Regions from separate parts of the Cupriavidus sp. NPDC089707 genome, predicted to be linked through region 4. Evidence: predicted binding sites of a transcription regulator. Region 4 holds the regulator's gene; each other region holds the start of a gene.
The links. The regulator sigma-54, encoded in region 4, starts transcription at its own class of promoters, with help from an activator protein. The targets are predictions, from matches to a motif close to TGGCANGNAANCTGCTTT.
Positions count from the first base shown of each region.

Region 1: a site for sigma-54 is predicted at 1,647-1,664, ahead of ACIP1U_RS25650 (phenol hydroxylase subunit). Genes of this name have one in related genera too.
Region 2: a site for sigma-54 is predicted at 1,260-1,277, ahead of ACIP1U_RS22690 (GTP cyclohydrolase II). Genes of this name have one in related genera too.
Region 3: a site for sigma-54 is predicted at 1,309-1,326, ahead of ACIP1U_RS29400 (ammonium transporter). Genes of this name have one in related genera too.

Region 1 is NZ_JBIVHB010000021.1:47,622-51,126, reverse strand. Features, by position in the region: gene ACIP1U_RS25660 (MmoB/DmpM family protein) at 29-307, opposite strand; gene ACIP1U_RS25655 (aromatic/alkene monooxygenase hydroxylase subunit beta) at 341-1,336, opposite strand; gene ACIP1U_RS25650 (phenol hydroxylase subunit) at 1,389-1,610, opposite strand; gene poxR (phenol degradation transcriptional regulator PoxR) at 2,439-3,505, opposite strand, start outside.
Region 2 is NZ_JBIVHB010000016.1:9,290-12,794, forward strand. Features, by position in the region: gene ACIP1U_RS22685 (acyltransferase family protein) at 1-1,101, shown strand, start outside; gene ACIP1U_RS22690 (GTP cyclohydrolase II) at 1,335-2,573, shown strand; gene ACIP1U_RS22695 (URC4/urg3 family protein) at 2,570-3,505, shown strand, end outside.
Region 3 is NZ_JBIVHB010000030.1:36,244-39,748, forward strand. Features, by position in the region: gene ACIP1U_RS29390 (acyl-CoA thioesterase) at 1-412, opposite strand, end outside; gene ACIP1U_RS29395 (HU family DNA-binding protein) at 582-863, opposite strand; gene ACIP1U_RS29400 (ammonium transporter) at 1,358-2,560, shown strand; gene ACIP1U_RS29405 (mechanosensitive ion channel family protein) at 2,734-3,505, shown strand, end outside.
Region 4 is NZ_JBIVHB010000001.1:75,299-78,803, reverse strand. Features, by position in the region: gene lptA (lipopolysaccharide transport periplasmic protein LptA) at 1-113, shown strand, start outside; gene lptB (LPS export ABC transporter ATP-binding protein) at 167-967, shown strand; gene ACIP1U_RS00400 (RNA polymerase factor sigma-54) at 1,122-2,600, shown strand; gene hpf (ribosome hibernation-promoting factor, HPF/YfiA family) at 2,649-2,999, shown strand; gene ptsN (PTS IIA-like nitrogen regulatory protein PtsN) at 3,367-3,505, shown strand, end outside.

The DNA.
Region 1 (3,505 bases), on a different contig from region 4:
GATGTCTCCGTGTTGTCTTTTGCGCGGGTCAGGCGTTCCAGCGCAGCGTGAAGGCGTCTTCGTCTTCGTCGATGTTTCCGCACAGCGAGATCAGGTTGAGGTGGATCTCCTGCAGGTCCCAGTCGCGGCCGAGCTTGCCTGCGACCAGTTCGCGCACGATGGTCAGGTGGCCGGGGGCGTCGATCTTGACCATGGCCGGGAACTGCGAGACCACGGCGTGCGGGTTGGCCTCGGTGATGGCGTCGATGATGGGTCGGGTGTCGTCGTTGTTCTGCAGGGCGATGTAGACGTTGGCGGCGGTCGTCATGTGTTGTCTCCGTGTGTCCTTGTGTGCGTGGGCTCAGGCGGCGAGGCCGAGCTTGTTCAGGCGGATTACGAACTGCTCGCGGCACAGCGCGACCATCTGCGCGCCGTCGGCGCCGGTCAGCGCATCGGCGACCGGCACCAGCGCTTCGGCCACCTGCGCGGCGGCGGCGTGCGCCCAGCCGGATAGCAGCTCACGGTTGGCGTCGGACTCCGTGGCGGCAGCCTGGATCACGGCATCGACCCAGCGCGCATGCTCGTCGCGCCAGTCGTTCATGAACTCGGTCAGCACGGCGAGGCCCGTGCCGCAGGCGCGCACGATGACTGCATCGGCGTGCTGGTAGACCAGCGGGTAGAGCAGGCCGTCGAGCACCAGGTTCTGCGCAACGAAGGTCTCGAACCAGTCCTCGGTGACGAAGCTGTGCTCGACATAGCGGCGCAGCGGTTGCCACGCGGCGCTTTCCAGCCACGCCACCTTGGCACGCTCCAGCGCCACGCCGGTATTGCCGTCGAGCAGCATGCCGATGCGCGACAGGTACTGCGCGATGCCGAGGCGATCCATCGCGCAGTAGGTGCAGGCCTGCGTGATCGCCGTGCCCCAGCCGTAGTCGGCGCAATAGAAGTTGTTCATGTTCGCGCCCCACTCCACGTGGCGCAGCGGCAGCAGGCCCGTGGCCAGGCGTTCCTGCCATTCGGCCGGCAGGGCCTGCAGCAGGCCCCGTTTCTCGACGAAGGCAAAGTTCTTCTCGGCGGCATCTTGCTGGCGGCCGCGTGTGGTCACGTAGGCGCCGTAGTAGTACTGGCGCGGATCCTTCAGCGCGTACCAGTCCTGCATCACGATGGCAGTGCGGCGCTTGTCGTACAGCTCGAAGCCGGGGTCCCAGGTGGGGCGGTAGTGGAAGTTGACTTCCGACTGCACGTCGTAGGTCGCCTCCTGGTAGCGCGACGCCGGCTTGTCGCCGAAGCGGCGCGCCACATGGCCGTAGGTCTGGCGCAGCGGCTGGATCTGCTGGGTCTTGATGTCGACTTGCATCGCTTGGTCTCCTGTGTCCCTCTCTTGTGGTGCGGTGGGTGGTGTTGCTTTGTCAGTCTTCGTCTTGCTGCGGGGCTTCTGTCAGCGGCGGCAGGAAGCGCACGCGGTTGACGCAGCAGAAGGCTTCGAACATCGGCTCGGGCATGATCAGTTCGACGTTCAGGTCGGGGTCGGCCACGCTGAAGGCGAATTGCACGAAGCCTTCGGGCGTACGGTTTTCGACGCGGACGTAGCGAGGCGTGGCTTCGAACAGAGGGACCGATGGGGCGGTCATGGCAGGCTCCTTCGCAGTGGCTTGGGTGCGGGGCTTACTGCGAAGACCGTGCCAAGGGCTTTAAAGCGCGGTGGGATAAGGGATTGCGGGGATGGGGGTGGATTGCGTCAGCGTTAACCCGCAAGCGCTGGCATTGTGGCAATCGATCGATTGATCAAGCTGTGGGGAGTGTTTGATCAAATGATCAAAAGCCGCCTGGGGTGGGCGTTTGCGGGTAGCGGAGGAAAGTCGGCTTATTTACCTTGCGGCGCAGCAGCGAGGTGCGGGCGATTGCGGCTAACAGTCTGATGTAGTGATGGAAATTCGACTGCGCGGTGCAGCATTGCGCTGCCGCTTAGGCTGGGGGCTGGGATTGGGGATGGATCAAATGGTGAAGCTGGTGTGGGGTTATCCCTTTCGGCTTTGCATCTGGCGGACATTTGATATGCCCGGTTCCGCCCTGAAGGGCGGGTAACTCTTTGTCCGAGCGACAAAGAGTCACCAGAAAGCGCGTTTGCTGCCCCGGGCGGGCGGCCACTTTTATCGTAGTGGGCGGCGGCTTTCGTGCGGGGCTGGGCTTCGTTGCAAGGCAGGACTGCCTGCCGCACGGGTGCACTACGGTGGCTGCGGGTTGACGCGGTGATTGAACGAGCCCAGAGGGTTGGTGGCCCCTGCTGCTGGCGGCAAGGCAGGAACGCCTTCGGCTGCGCGGCGCGCGGGTCCTGGTTGGTCTGCCAGTCCTGGCGACAGGGCGATCGGCTCCGAAAGTCTTGGCTCGGCCCCTTTAGGGCGGAACCGGGCATATCAAATATCCATCAGATAAAAAGCCGCAGGCAAACAAGAAAAGAGTCAATTCCCCCCTCTTCTCATCTTCCACCGATAAGCCAACTGCGGCCGCGTAATCCCTAACAACCGCGCCGCCTGGCTCATATTCCCATCGGTCCGCTGCATCGCCGCCTCCATCAACACAGTCTCCACATCCCCCAGCGCCAGCTGCTGCTCCGACAACTGGTCAAGCAGCGCATGCACAGCCGCCTCACGCAGTTCTGGCAAAGTCCCGCCAGCGCCAAGGCGTGGTGCGGTATCCACCGGCGGCGCAGCGCTGGCGGGCAGGAACAGATGATCGGCACCGATCTGACCACCGTTGCTGGCAAGGATCACCCCCCGCTCAATCACGTTCTCCAACTCCCGTACATTCCCCGGCCAGTCATAGCGCCGCAACTCGGCCAATGCCCGATCCGTAATGCCGAGAATGCGCTTGCCATGCCGCGCCCCATAGCGCGCCACAAAGCGTTCCGCCAACAAACGAATATCATCCAGCCGCTCTCGCAACGGCGGAATCGTCACCGGATACACGTTGAGCCGGTAATACAAATCCTTGCGGAAGGTGCCTTCCTTGACCGCCTGCGCGAGATCGACGTTGGTTGCAGCCACCAGCCGCACATCGACCTTGCGCGACCCCGAGCCGCCCACGCGCTCGACTTCCCCCTCCTGCAGCACCCGCAACAGCTTGGACTGCGCCGATGCCGACAACTCCCCCAGCTCGTCCAAAAACAGCGTGCCGCCGTGCGCGCGCTCGAAGCGGCCGGGCCGCGACTGGTGCGCGCCCGTAAAGGCGCCCTTCTCCACACCGAACAGTTCAGACTCGATCAGCTCATCGGGAATCGCTGCGCAGTTGACAGCGATGAAGGGCTTGTCGGCACGGCCGCTGACACTGTGCAGCGCCTGCGCAAAACGCTCCTTGCCAACACCGGTCTCCCCCAGCAGCAGCACCGTCACGTTGCTCGCTGCGGCGCGCTGCAGCAGGTTCCATGCAGCACGGAAGCCGGGCGAACTGCCGACCAGATCGGCCGGGGTCGCGCGCGTTTCCTGCAGCGCGCGCAGGTTTTCGACCTCGCTCTGCAGCGCCATGATGG
Region 2 (3,505 bases), on a different contig from region 4:
CGTCCGTCACGCCTGCCTTGCATCGACGCGCTCAAGGCGGTCAGCTCCCAGCTGATCGTGCTGCATCACCTCGCTTTCTACGGGCCGATGTCCGATACGGCCTACCGCCTCGCCCCGGGGCTGGTGGACTGGCTGTACGACTATGCCCGCATCGCGGTCCAGGTGTTCCTGGTGATCAGCGGCTTCCTGGCGGCGCGCAGCCTGGCACCGCATGGCAGGCTGGAAATCCGCGAACATCCGCTGGCGATGCTGTGGCGCCGTTACCTGAAGCTGGTGGTGCCCTTCGCCGCCGCGCTGTTGCTGAGCATTGCCGGCGCCGCGCTGGCGCGGCAGTGGATGATCCATGAATCGATCCCGGCACCTCCGCACCTGACGCAGTTCCTGGCGCACCTCACGCTGCTGCATAACGTCCTCGACGTCGATGCGTTGTCGGCCGGTGTCTGGTACGTCGCGATCGATCTCCAGCTGTTTGGCCTGCTGCTGGTGTCGCTGTGGGCCGCACGCGCCTTTGCGCCGCGCCAGGCGCAGGCGGGTGCCGCTGCCGGCATTGGCGTGGTTGCGCTGCTGGCGGTCGCGTCGCTGTTCTGGTTCAACCGCGATGCCGCCTGGGATATCTGGGCGGTGTACTTCTTCGGCGCCTATGGCATGGGCACGCTGGCATGGTGGGCCTCGAACCCGGGCCGGTCGGCCATGCCGCTGCTGGTGCTCGGCGCGGTGGCGCTGGCGGCGCTGATCGTCGATTTCCGCTTGCGTATCGCCGTGGCGCTGGCCACCGCGCTGCTGCTGGCGATCGCCCGCCGCGGCGGCTGGATGGAGCGCTGGCCGCGCGGCGATGTGGTCGGCTTCTTCGGCCGCATTTCCTATTCGGTTTTCCTGGTGCACTTTCCGGTGTGCCTGCTGGTCAATGCGCTGGTGTTGAACCTTGCGCCGGGGCAGCCGGTGCTGAACGCGCTGGGCATGGCGGCGGCGTGGGCGCTGAGCAACGTCGCCGGCGCGCTGTTTCACCGCTACGTGGAAAGCGCGAGCCCGCAGGCCGCGCTGCGCGCGGCGCGGGCCTGGCTGTCGCAAGCGCGCGGCTCGGCGAGCCGTCCTTCCATGTAAGCCTTGCAAGCCTGCGCGCTGGGCAGATTGCCTCCTGCTGGTGCGCGCGCACCGTTGGCGTCACGTCCCCGGCACGCCGTCCGTGCATGCGCGCCGCCCCGCTTGCGTACGGCGCCATACAGAGCACGGCAAAACTCGCGTAAACCGGCATTGGGCGATGGCATGAACGTTGCCTAGTATGGAATCGTAAACCTGACCGTTTGGTCAGGATTCCATCGGGAACCGAGGGTGTCATGTCCGACCATATCGTCCTCACTTCGCACGCGCGCCGCGACAAGCCGGCCGAGCCGATCCACTGGGGTGCGCCCACCGCCGCCGAACGCGGACCAGTGATCGCCAGCCTGACGAATCCCGCGCAGCGCAACGTGATCGGCACCCATGCCGGCGCCTATGCCATCTACCGCGCGCTGGCGGTGGCCTCCGGCTCACTGCAGCGCGACCATCGTCCCGACCTGACGGATACCGCGCCTGCCGAGTCGATCGGCCCGCACCCGCAATGGGCCGATCCGGAAAAGATCGTTTCGCTCGATCCCTGGGGCCACCTCGTTTCGTCCGTCTTCGCCGACCGCATCGCGGCGGGCGTGGATATCCGCCCCACCATCGCCGTCACGCGCGCGCATATCAACATGCCTGAGCTGATATCGGCGATGGCTGCCGGCCGGCTGACGCCGGACGGCAGCATCCTCTATGCCAACGGCGACGTGCGCGTGACCAAGGCAGCGGTCGATCCGGTCTGGTACCTGCCAGGGCTGGCGGCGCGCTTCGGCATCAAGGAAAGCGCGTTGCGGCGCGGCCTGTTCGAGCAGACCGGCGGCATGTTCCCGGAGTTGGTCACGCGGCCCGACCTCAAAGTGTTCCTGCCGCCCATCGGCGGCATGACACTGTACTTTTTCGGCGACGTCAGTCAGCTCGGCAAGCCCGAGACAAGAGTGGCCTGCCGCGTGCACGATGAATGCAACGGATCCGACGTGTTCGGGTCAGACATCTGTACCTGCCGGCCGTACCTGGCACATGGCATCGAGGTGTGCATCGAGATGGCGCAGCAGGGCGGTGTCGGGCTGGTGGTCTACAACCGCAAGGAGGGCCGCGCGCTGGGCGAGGTGACCAAGTTCCTGGTCTACAACGCCCGCAAGCGGCAGGCGGGCGGCGACCGGGCCGAGACTTACTTTGCCCGCACCGAATGCGTGGCAGGCGTGCAGGACATGCGTTTCCAGGAACTGATGCCGGATGTGTTCCACTGGCTGGGCATCCGCCGCATCGACCGCTGGGCGTCGATGAGCAACATGAAGCATGGCGCGCTGGTGGCGCAGGGGATCGAGGTGGTCGAGCAGGTGGCGATCCCCGAAGCCCTGATCCCGGCGGACGCCCGTGTCGAGATCGACGCCAAGGTGGCGGCCGGCTACTTTACGCGTTACACGCCGCCGGATGCCGATGAACTGGCCCTGGCAAAGGGCAGGGGGTTGAACGAATGACAATGTATCCCGAAGAGGATCGTGGCGGCATGGACCGTCGGGGAGCAGGCGAGGAAATGCGTCCGGGCGCGGGCTGGCTCAGCCCCGTGCCGGAAGGGCACCCCGCTTCGGCGCTGCTGTGCGCCGAAGCCGTGCGCACGCATTGCGCGGCGGTCACCGAGCACGTGGCCAGCGGCGCGTCCAAATTGTTTACGTGGCACCCCGACCGCATCCACGCGATCGCCGATTACGTGGCCAGCACCATCCGGCAGCGCTATCCGGACCTGCAGGTGCCTTACCACAGCCGCTGGCGCCACTTCGAGAGCGGTGGCGTCGACCAGCGCGCGGACCGCTGGCAGGTGCTGTGCGAGCGTGCCGGCCTGAGCGGGCCCGAGCACCGCGAAGCGCGCGCGCGCATCGGCATCGACCTGGTGATCCCGAGCGTACTGCTCGACGCCGGCGCGGGCCCCGACTGGCGCTACCGCGACCCGGCCAGCGACCTTGTGCTGACCCGCTCCGAAGGGCTGGGCGTGGCCAGCTTCGTCCTGTTCGCACGTGGCGGCTTCTCCGCGGCGCCCGGCGACCCGCTGCGCGCGGACGCCGAGCGGCTGCAGCGCATCGACGCCGACAGCATCGCCCACGCCTTCCAGGTGGCGCAGCACAACCCGCTGGTGGGGCTGGAAGGCCGCGCCGGGCTGCTGCGCCGGCTGGGCGAGGTGATGGAAGCTACGCCGGCGCTGTTCGGGCGGCCTGCGCGCCTGGGCAACATGTTCGACTACCTGAAGGCGCATGCGGTCAACGAACGGCTCGATGCCAGTTTTCTGCTGCGCACGCTGCTGGTGGGGCTGGGGCCGGTCTGGCCGGGACGCATCGTGATCGAGGGTGTGTCCCTGGGCGATTGCTGGCGCCATCCGGCCGCGCCCGGCGGGCTGGTGCCGTTCCACAAGCTCACG
Region 3 (3,505 bases), on a different contig from region 4:
CCTCAAAACGCTGGCGCTCGACCTCGTCGCGCGGCTGCAGCGGCGGCACTTCAGCCGGCGCGCCGTTGTCGTCGACCGCCACCATGGTGAAGTAGCAGCTGTTGGTGTGGCGCACCAGCTTGCTGCGGATATTCTCGGTCACGACCTTGATGCCGATTTCCATCGAGCTGCGGCCGGTAAAGTTGACCGAGGCCAGGAAGGTCACCAGCTCGCCCACGTGGATCGGCTGGCGGAACACCACCTGGTCCACCGACAGCGTCACCACGTAGCGGCCGGCATAGCGGCTGGCGCAGGCATAGGCGACCATGTCCAAATACTTCAGGATAGTGCCGCCGTGGACGTTGCCGGAGAAATTGGCCATGTCCGGCGTCATCAGCACGGTCATGGAAAGCTGGTGGGACTGGTCGTTCATGATGCGGGGGAGTTCGGATTGCGGGGGCGGTCGCCCGGGCCGGCTGGCGGCATCCGTGCGCCGGCAGTTTAACCCGGATCGGCCCCGCCGTTGCCGGTCATCGCGGCACGGCGCGGAAAACAAAAAAGCGGCCTGCCTGGCCGCTTTTCACGCTGTGGACGCAAACTGCTTACTTCTTCTTGTTCACCGCGTCCTTGAAACCCTGTCCGGCGGAAAACTTGACCGTCTTGGCGGCGGGGATCTTGATGGTTTCGCCGGTGCGCGGATTGCGTCCGGTACGCGCGGCGCGTTTGCCGGCGCTGAAGCTGCCAAAACCTACCAGCGTGACCGAATCACCCTTTGCCACTGCCTTCTTGATGCTGTCCAGCGCTGCGTTGAGCGCGCGCTCAGCGGCGGCGTTGCTCAGTTCTGCTTCCGTGGCGATGGCCGATACCAGTTCACCTTTATTCATGGCTGATTTCCCTTGTTGGTCGTCGTCACCGATGTGCCTGCCTGGCGGCAAAACATCGATCGGCGCAGTCTAATCTGCCCCTTGTGCGTTGAGCAATCCCCAGTGGCATCAATGCAACGAAAAAACCCGCAAATCCTTGCTTGAGGCCGGTTAGCAGGCAATTTACCGCTCTTTTTGCGCTTGTCACGAGCCGGATTTGCCTGGCTGCGGCGTTGTGCCGCAAGGCGCGGCTGGCGCGGACCCGGATGGGAAAAATGCCCGGAATTGGGGCGTCGCACCATAACGGGTCAGCCGAGCATGCGGGCGAAGCGCCATTCTGGCGCATTTCCGGCACAGCCCTTGACGCCTCCCTCCTGACGTACTGCGCACCCGGTCGCCTGCGCGCGGCATTCCGGTGCGGATTCTGCCCACGCCGGTGCAGTTGGCACCAGGATGCAGCCGGAACTGGAATGTTTTTTGCATACCCATGCGCCCATTTTGAGCATGAGGTCACTATGGACAACTGGAAGACCGGCACCGACGCCATGTTTATCCTGCTTGGCGCCATCATGGTGCTGGCCATGCACGCCGGCTTTGCCTTCCTTGAGCTAGGCACGGTGCGCAAGAAAAACCAGGTCAATGCACTGGTAAAGATTCTGGTGGATTTCGCAGTTTCCACGATTGCCTATTTCTTTATCGGTTACACCATTGCCTACGGCGTGCAATTCATGTCCGGGGCAGAAACGCTGGCGCAGAAAAGCGGTTACGACCTGGTCAAATTCTTTTTCCTGACTACTTTTGCCGCCGCCATTCCGGCGATTATCTCGGGCGGAATTGCCGAGCGTTCGCGCTTCAATCCACAACTGGTGGCGACATTCGTGTTGGTCGGTTTTGTCTACCCATTCTTCGAAGGCATTGCGTGGAACCAGCGCTACGGGGTCCAGGACTGGATCACGCAGGTTGCCGGCGCGCCCTTCCATGACTTTGCCGGCTCGGTGGTCGTGCACGCGCTAGGCGGCTGGATCGCGCTGCCGGCGGTGCTGCTGCTCGGCGCGCGCCGCGGGCGCTATCAGAAGGACGGGCGCATCAGCGCCCATCCGCCCTCCAATATCCCGTTTCTCGCGCTGGGCGCGTGGATCCTGGCGGTGGGCTGGTTCGGCTTCAACGTGATGAGCGCGCAGACCGTCGACAAGATCAGCGGCCTGGTCGCGATCAATTCGCTGATGGCGATGGCTGGCGGTACGCTGGCGGCCTGGGCCGCCGGCCGCAATGATCCGGGCTTTGCCTACAACGGCCCGCTGGCCGGGCTGGTGGCGGTATGCGCCGGCTCGGACCTGATGCACCCGCTGGGCGCGCTCATCACTGGCGGTATTGCAGGCGCCCTCTTCGTCTATACGTTTACGCTGGCACAGAACAAGTGGCATATCGACGATGTGCTGGGCGTCTGGCCGCTGCACGGGCTGTGCGGCGCCTGGGGCGGCATCGCCGCGGGCATCTTCGGGGCCAAGGCACTGGGTGGACTGGGCGGCGTGTCGCTCGGCGCGCAGCTGATCGGGACGGTGCTGGGAATCGTGGTGGCACTGGCGGGCGGCACACTGGTATACGGGGCGCTCAAGAAGCTGGTCGGCATCCGGCTCGATGCCGAAGGCGAATTCAACGGCGCGGACCTGACGCTGCACCGCATCTCCGCCACGCCGGAGCGCGAAACCAACTGGTAAGGCGGATGCGCCGCCCGGCGGCGCCTGGGCAAGCGGGCCTGCCGGACCGCTTGCCTTGACAATTATTTGCTTGCACTTCCAGGCACGGCATTCCAATAATTGCCGTGCCCACGTATTGCGCCGCGTCAGCGCGCAGGGCTTGCACCACTCACCCAAACCGAGAGGACACGCCGATGGATGCCACGACTTTCGACAATCTCAAGACCCTGGTGGTCGCCTATGCAACGCAGTTCGGGGTCAAGATCCTGGCAGCGCTAGCGTTCTGGGTCATCGGCCGATGGCTGATCCATTTTGTGGTACGGATGGTGCAGAATGCGCTCACCAGGCAGAAGGTCGACCCGACGCTGCTGCGCTATGTGGGTTCAATCGTCACGGTCACGCTGAACGTGGTGCTGGTGATCGGCATCCTGGGCTACTTCGGCATCCAGACCACCACCTTTGCCGCGCTGATTGCCGCGGCCGGCGTGGCCATCGGCATGGCGTGGTCGGGGCTGATGTCGAATTTCGCGGCGGGCGCCTTCCTGGTGGTGCTGCGGCCGTTCAAGGTGGGAGACTTCGTTACCGTCGGCGGCGTCACCGGCACGGTACGCGAGATCGGGCTGTTCGCCACGTCGCTCGATACACCGGACAACGTGCAGACCGTGATCGGCAACAACAAGATCTTCAGCGACACAATCCAGAACTTCACCGCTAATCCGTACCGGCGCGTGGAACTGAAGGCCCAGCTGGCGGGCAGCACCGACGTGTCCGATGCGGTGGCGCTGCTGAAGTCGCGCATCGCGCAGATCCCGAACGTGCTGCCGGAACCCGCGGTCGACGTGGAGATCCTGGAATTCACGCTGGTCGGGCCGGTGCTGGCGGTACGCCCGTATTGCCACAACGACAATTACTGGCAAGTCTATTTCGACACCAACCGCATCATCCGCGAGTGCTTCGGCCAGGCCG
Region 4 (3,505 bases):
CGGGCCGCGTGCGCGCGGTGCTGTCGCCGCGGCAGGACCCGAATGCGCAGGGTTCGGGCAGTGGTTCGCCGCTGGACCTGAAGCCGGCGCCCGCGCCCGCCAACAAACCCTGACGCCTCGCGGGGACCGCGTCCCCGCCTGAAACGCTGAACGCCAGACTGTGCCAATGACCGATACCGCCACCATCGCCGAAAAGCCTTCCGTCCAAGCCACAGCCGTCCTCGAAGGCGGCAGCACGCTGGTCGTGCGCCACCTGAAGAAGCGCTATGGCTCGCGCACAGTGGTCAAGGATGTCTCGCTGGACGTGAAGAGCGGCGAAGTGGTCGGCCTGCTCGGCCCCAACGGCGCGGGCAAGACCACCTCGTTCTACATGATCGTGGGGCTGGTGAACCTGGATGAGGGCGATATCGTGCTCGACGGCGACCACATCAGTGGCCTGCCGATCCACGAGCGTGCGCGCATGGGGCTGTCCTACCTGCCGCAGGAAGCCTCGGTCTTCCGCAAGCTCAACGTCGAGGAAAACATCCGCGCCGTGCTGGAGCTGCAGGTGGAGAACGGCAAGCCGCTGGCCAAGGCCGAGATCGACCGCAGGCTCGACGCGCTGCTCGACGACCTGCAGATTGCGCACCTGCGCAACAACCCGGCGCTGTCGCTGTCGGGCGGCGAACGCCGCCGCGTGGAAATCGCGCGCGCGCTGGCATCGTCGCCACGCTTCATCCTGCTGGATGAACCGTTCGCCGGCGTGGACCCGATCGCAGTGGGCGAAATCCAGCGCATCGTCAGCTTCTTGAAAGCGCGCAACATCGGCGTGCTGATCACCGACCACAACGTGCGCGAAACGCTTGGTATCTGCGACCACGCGTACATCATCAGTGAAGGCACCGTGCTGGCCGCCGGGCGGCCCGAAGAGATCATCGCCAACGAATCGGTGCGGCGCGTCTACCTCGGCGAAAACTTCCGCATGTGATGTACCCGCCTGCCCGCAGCGGCAGGCCATTGATTCTGCCTGCTACCGGCCCCATGATCTGGATGTGGGCCGCCCACTGCCGGCGTCGATCAAGCCGCGACATCGATAGCAATTTCCGTTCCAACAACGGAAAGATGCGCATAGAATAGGTCGCATGAAACCGTCGCTACAGCTCCGCCTCTCCCAGCACCTGGCACTGACGCCGCAACTGCAGCAGTCGATCAGGCTGTTGCAGCTTTCGACGCTGGAACTGCAGCAGGAAGTCGAACAGGCGCTCACGGAAAACCCGCTGCTCGAACGCGAGAACGACTGGATCGACAGCCCGCTGCGCGTGGCCGCCGATGGCTCGGTCAACGTGCAGAGCGCGCCGGCGCCGGCACCAGCCGAACCGCAAGGCAACGGCGAGGCGCGCACCGATAGCGCAGGCGACGACGACAGCTACGGCGACAGCAACAGCGGCGAAGACTACGGCGGCGACTGGAGCCTGGACGACTTCGCCCGCCGCCCGCAAGGCGACGAAGATGAGAAGACGCCGATGCAGCTGCGCGAGGCCGAGCCCACGTTGCGCGAATACCTGATGGAACAGCTCACGCCGCTGAAGATCTCGGTGCGCGACAAGGGCCTGGCCATCTTCCTGATCGAATCGCTCGACGACGACGGCTACCTCGCCGCGACGCTCGAAGAGATCTGCGCCGAACTGCCGGAAGAACTCGAATTCGAGATCGAGGAAGTGCAGGCGATGCTGACGCTGCTGCAAAGCTTCGACCCGCCAGGCGTGGGCGCGCGCAACGCGGCCGAGTGCCTGGGCCTGCAATTGCGCCGGCTGCAGCACCCGCAGCGCGAGCTGGCGCTGAACATCGTGCACAACCACCTCGAACTGCTGGCGGTGCGCGACTACACGCGCCTGAAAAAAGCCCTGCAGGTAGACGAGCCTGCACTCAAGGCCGCCCACGAACTGATCCGCTCGCTGGCCCCCTACCCCGGCCATGCATACAGCCGCCCCGAGGCCGACTTCGTGGTGCCCGATGTGTTCGTGCGCAAGAGCGGCGGCGGCTGGATCGCGCAACTCAATCCGGATGTGATGCCGAGGCTGCGCATCAACGACATGTACGCGCAGATCCTGCGCGGCGCCAAGGGCGAGTCGGGTACCGCGGGCCTGCAGCAGAAGCTGCAGGAAGCACGCTGGCTGATCAAGAATATCCAGCAAAGGTTCGACACGATCCTGCGTGTCTCACAGGCCATTGTCGAGCGTCAAAAGAACTTTTTCACGCACGGCGAAATCGCCATGCGCCCCTTGGTTTTGCGGGAGATTGCCGATACACTGGGATTACACGAGTCAACCATCTCCCGGGTGACGACCAATAAATACATGGCAACGCCGATGGGTACTTTCGAACTGAAGTACTTCTTTGGCAGCCACGTGTCCACCGAAACCGGTGGCGCGGCTTCATCAACGGCCATCCGCGCCTTGATCAAGCAACTGATAGGAGCCGAAGACCCGAGGAATCCCCTTTCCGACAGTCGCATCGCCGAACTGCTGGGTGAGCAAGGCTTCGTTGTCGCACGTCGCACCGTTGCCAAATATCGCGAAGCCCTGAAGATCCCCGCAGTGAATCTCCGCAAGTCTTTGTAGCCGAGCCCACCGCCTGCCTGGTGAGGCTCTTTCAGAAGGAGAAGCGCTATGAACTTCAAGATCAGTGGACACCACCTTGACATCACGCCGCCGTTGCGTGAGTACGTGGAAACGAAGCTGGAGCGAATCGTCAGGCATTTCGATCAGGTCATTGGCGTTAGCGTGCTGCTCTCTGTCGACAACCACAAGGAAAAGGACCGTCGGCAATACGCGGAAATCAATCTACATCTCAGGGGCAAGGACATCTTCGTTGAAGCGCATCATGAAGACCTGTATGCAGCGATCGACGCACTCGTCGACAAGCTGGACCGTCAGGTACTGCGCTACAAGGACCGCGTGCAAGGCCACGACCGCGAAGCGGTCAAGTACCAGATGGCCGCAGCGCAGATGCAGCAATGAGAATGCCCGGTGGCTCCGCAGAGGGCTGCTGAATCAAAACTGAACAGGCAAGCCGCGCATTGCGCGGCTTTTTTGCGCCCGCGGCGCTGTGGCGCCTGCGCAAAGGCCTGTCACCCGTTTGAGACGGAATGTTCGCAATGGCCGCGGCAGGGTGTATGCTGCGCCATACATGCAGAACCGCATCCTGCCCCGCCCGGTTGAGGTGCGGACGCCCACAGGCGCGGCGCTGCGCTGCACAATCACAGGGAGGCCGCTGCTCTATAATGGCCGGACGCCTCGGCGTTGCCGGCGACCGGCAGCCTCTGAGCCACGCACTGCCCTGCGGAACGGCGGATCCGCCCGCTAACTGAAATCCTGCGCATCGCCCATGAATCGTTTGGCCAAATTGCTGCCACCCGGCAATATCACCCTCGACGTCAGCGTCACCAGCAAGAAGCGTGTGTTCGAGCAGGCCGGGCTCCTTTTCGAGAACAACCATGGCGTGGCGCGCGCCACCGTGACGGATA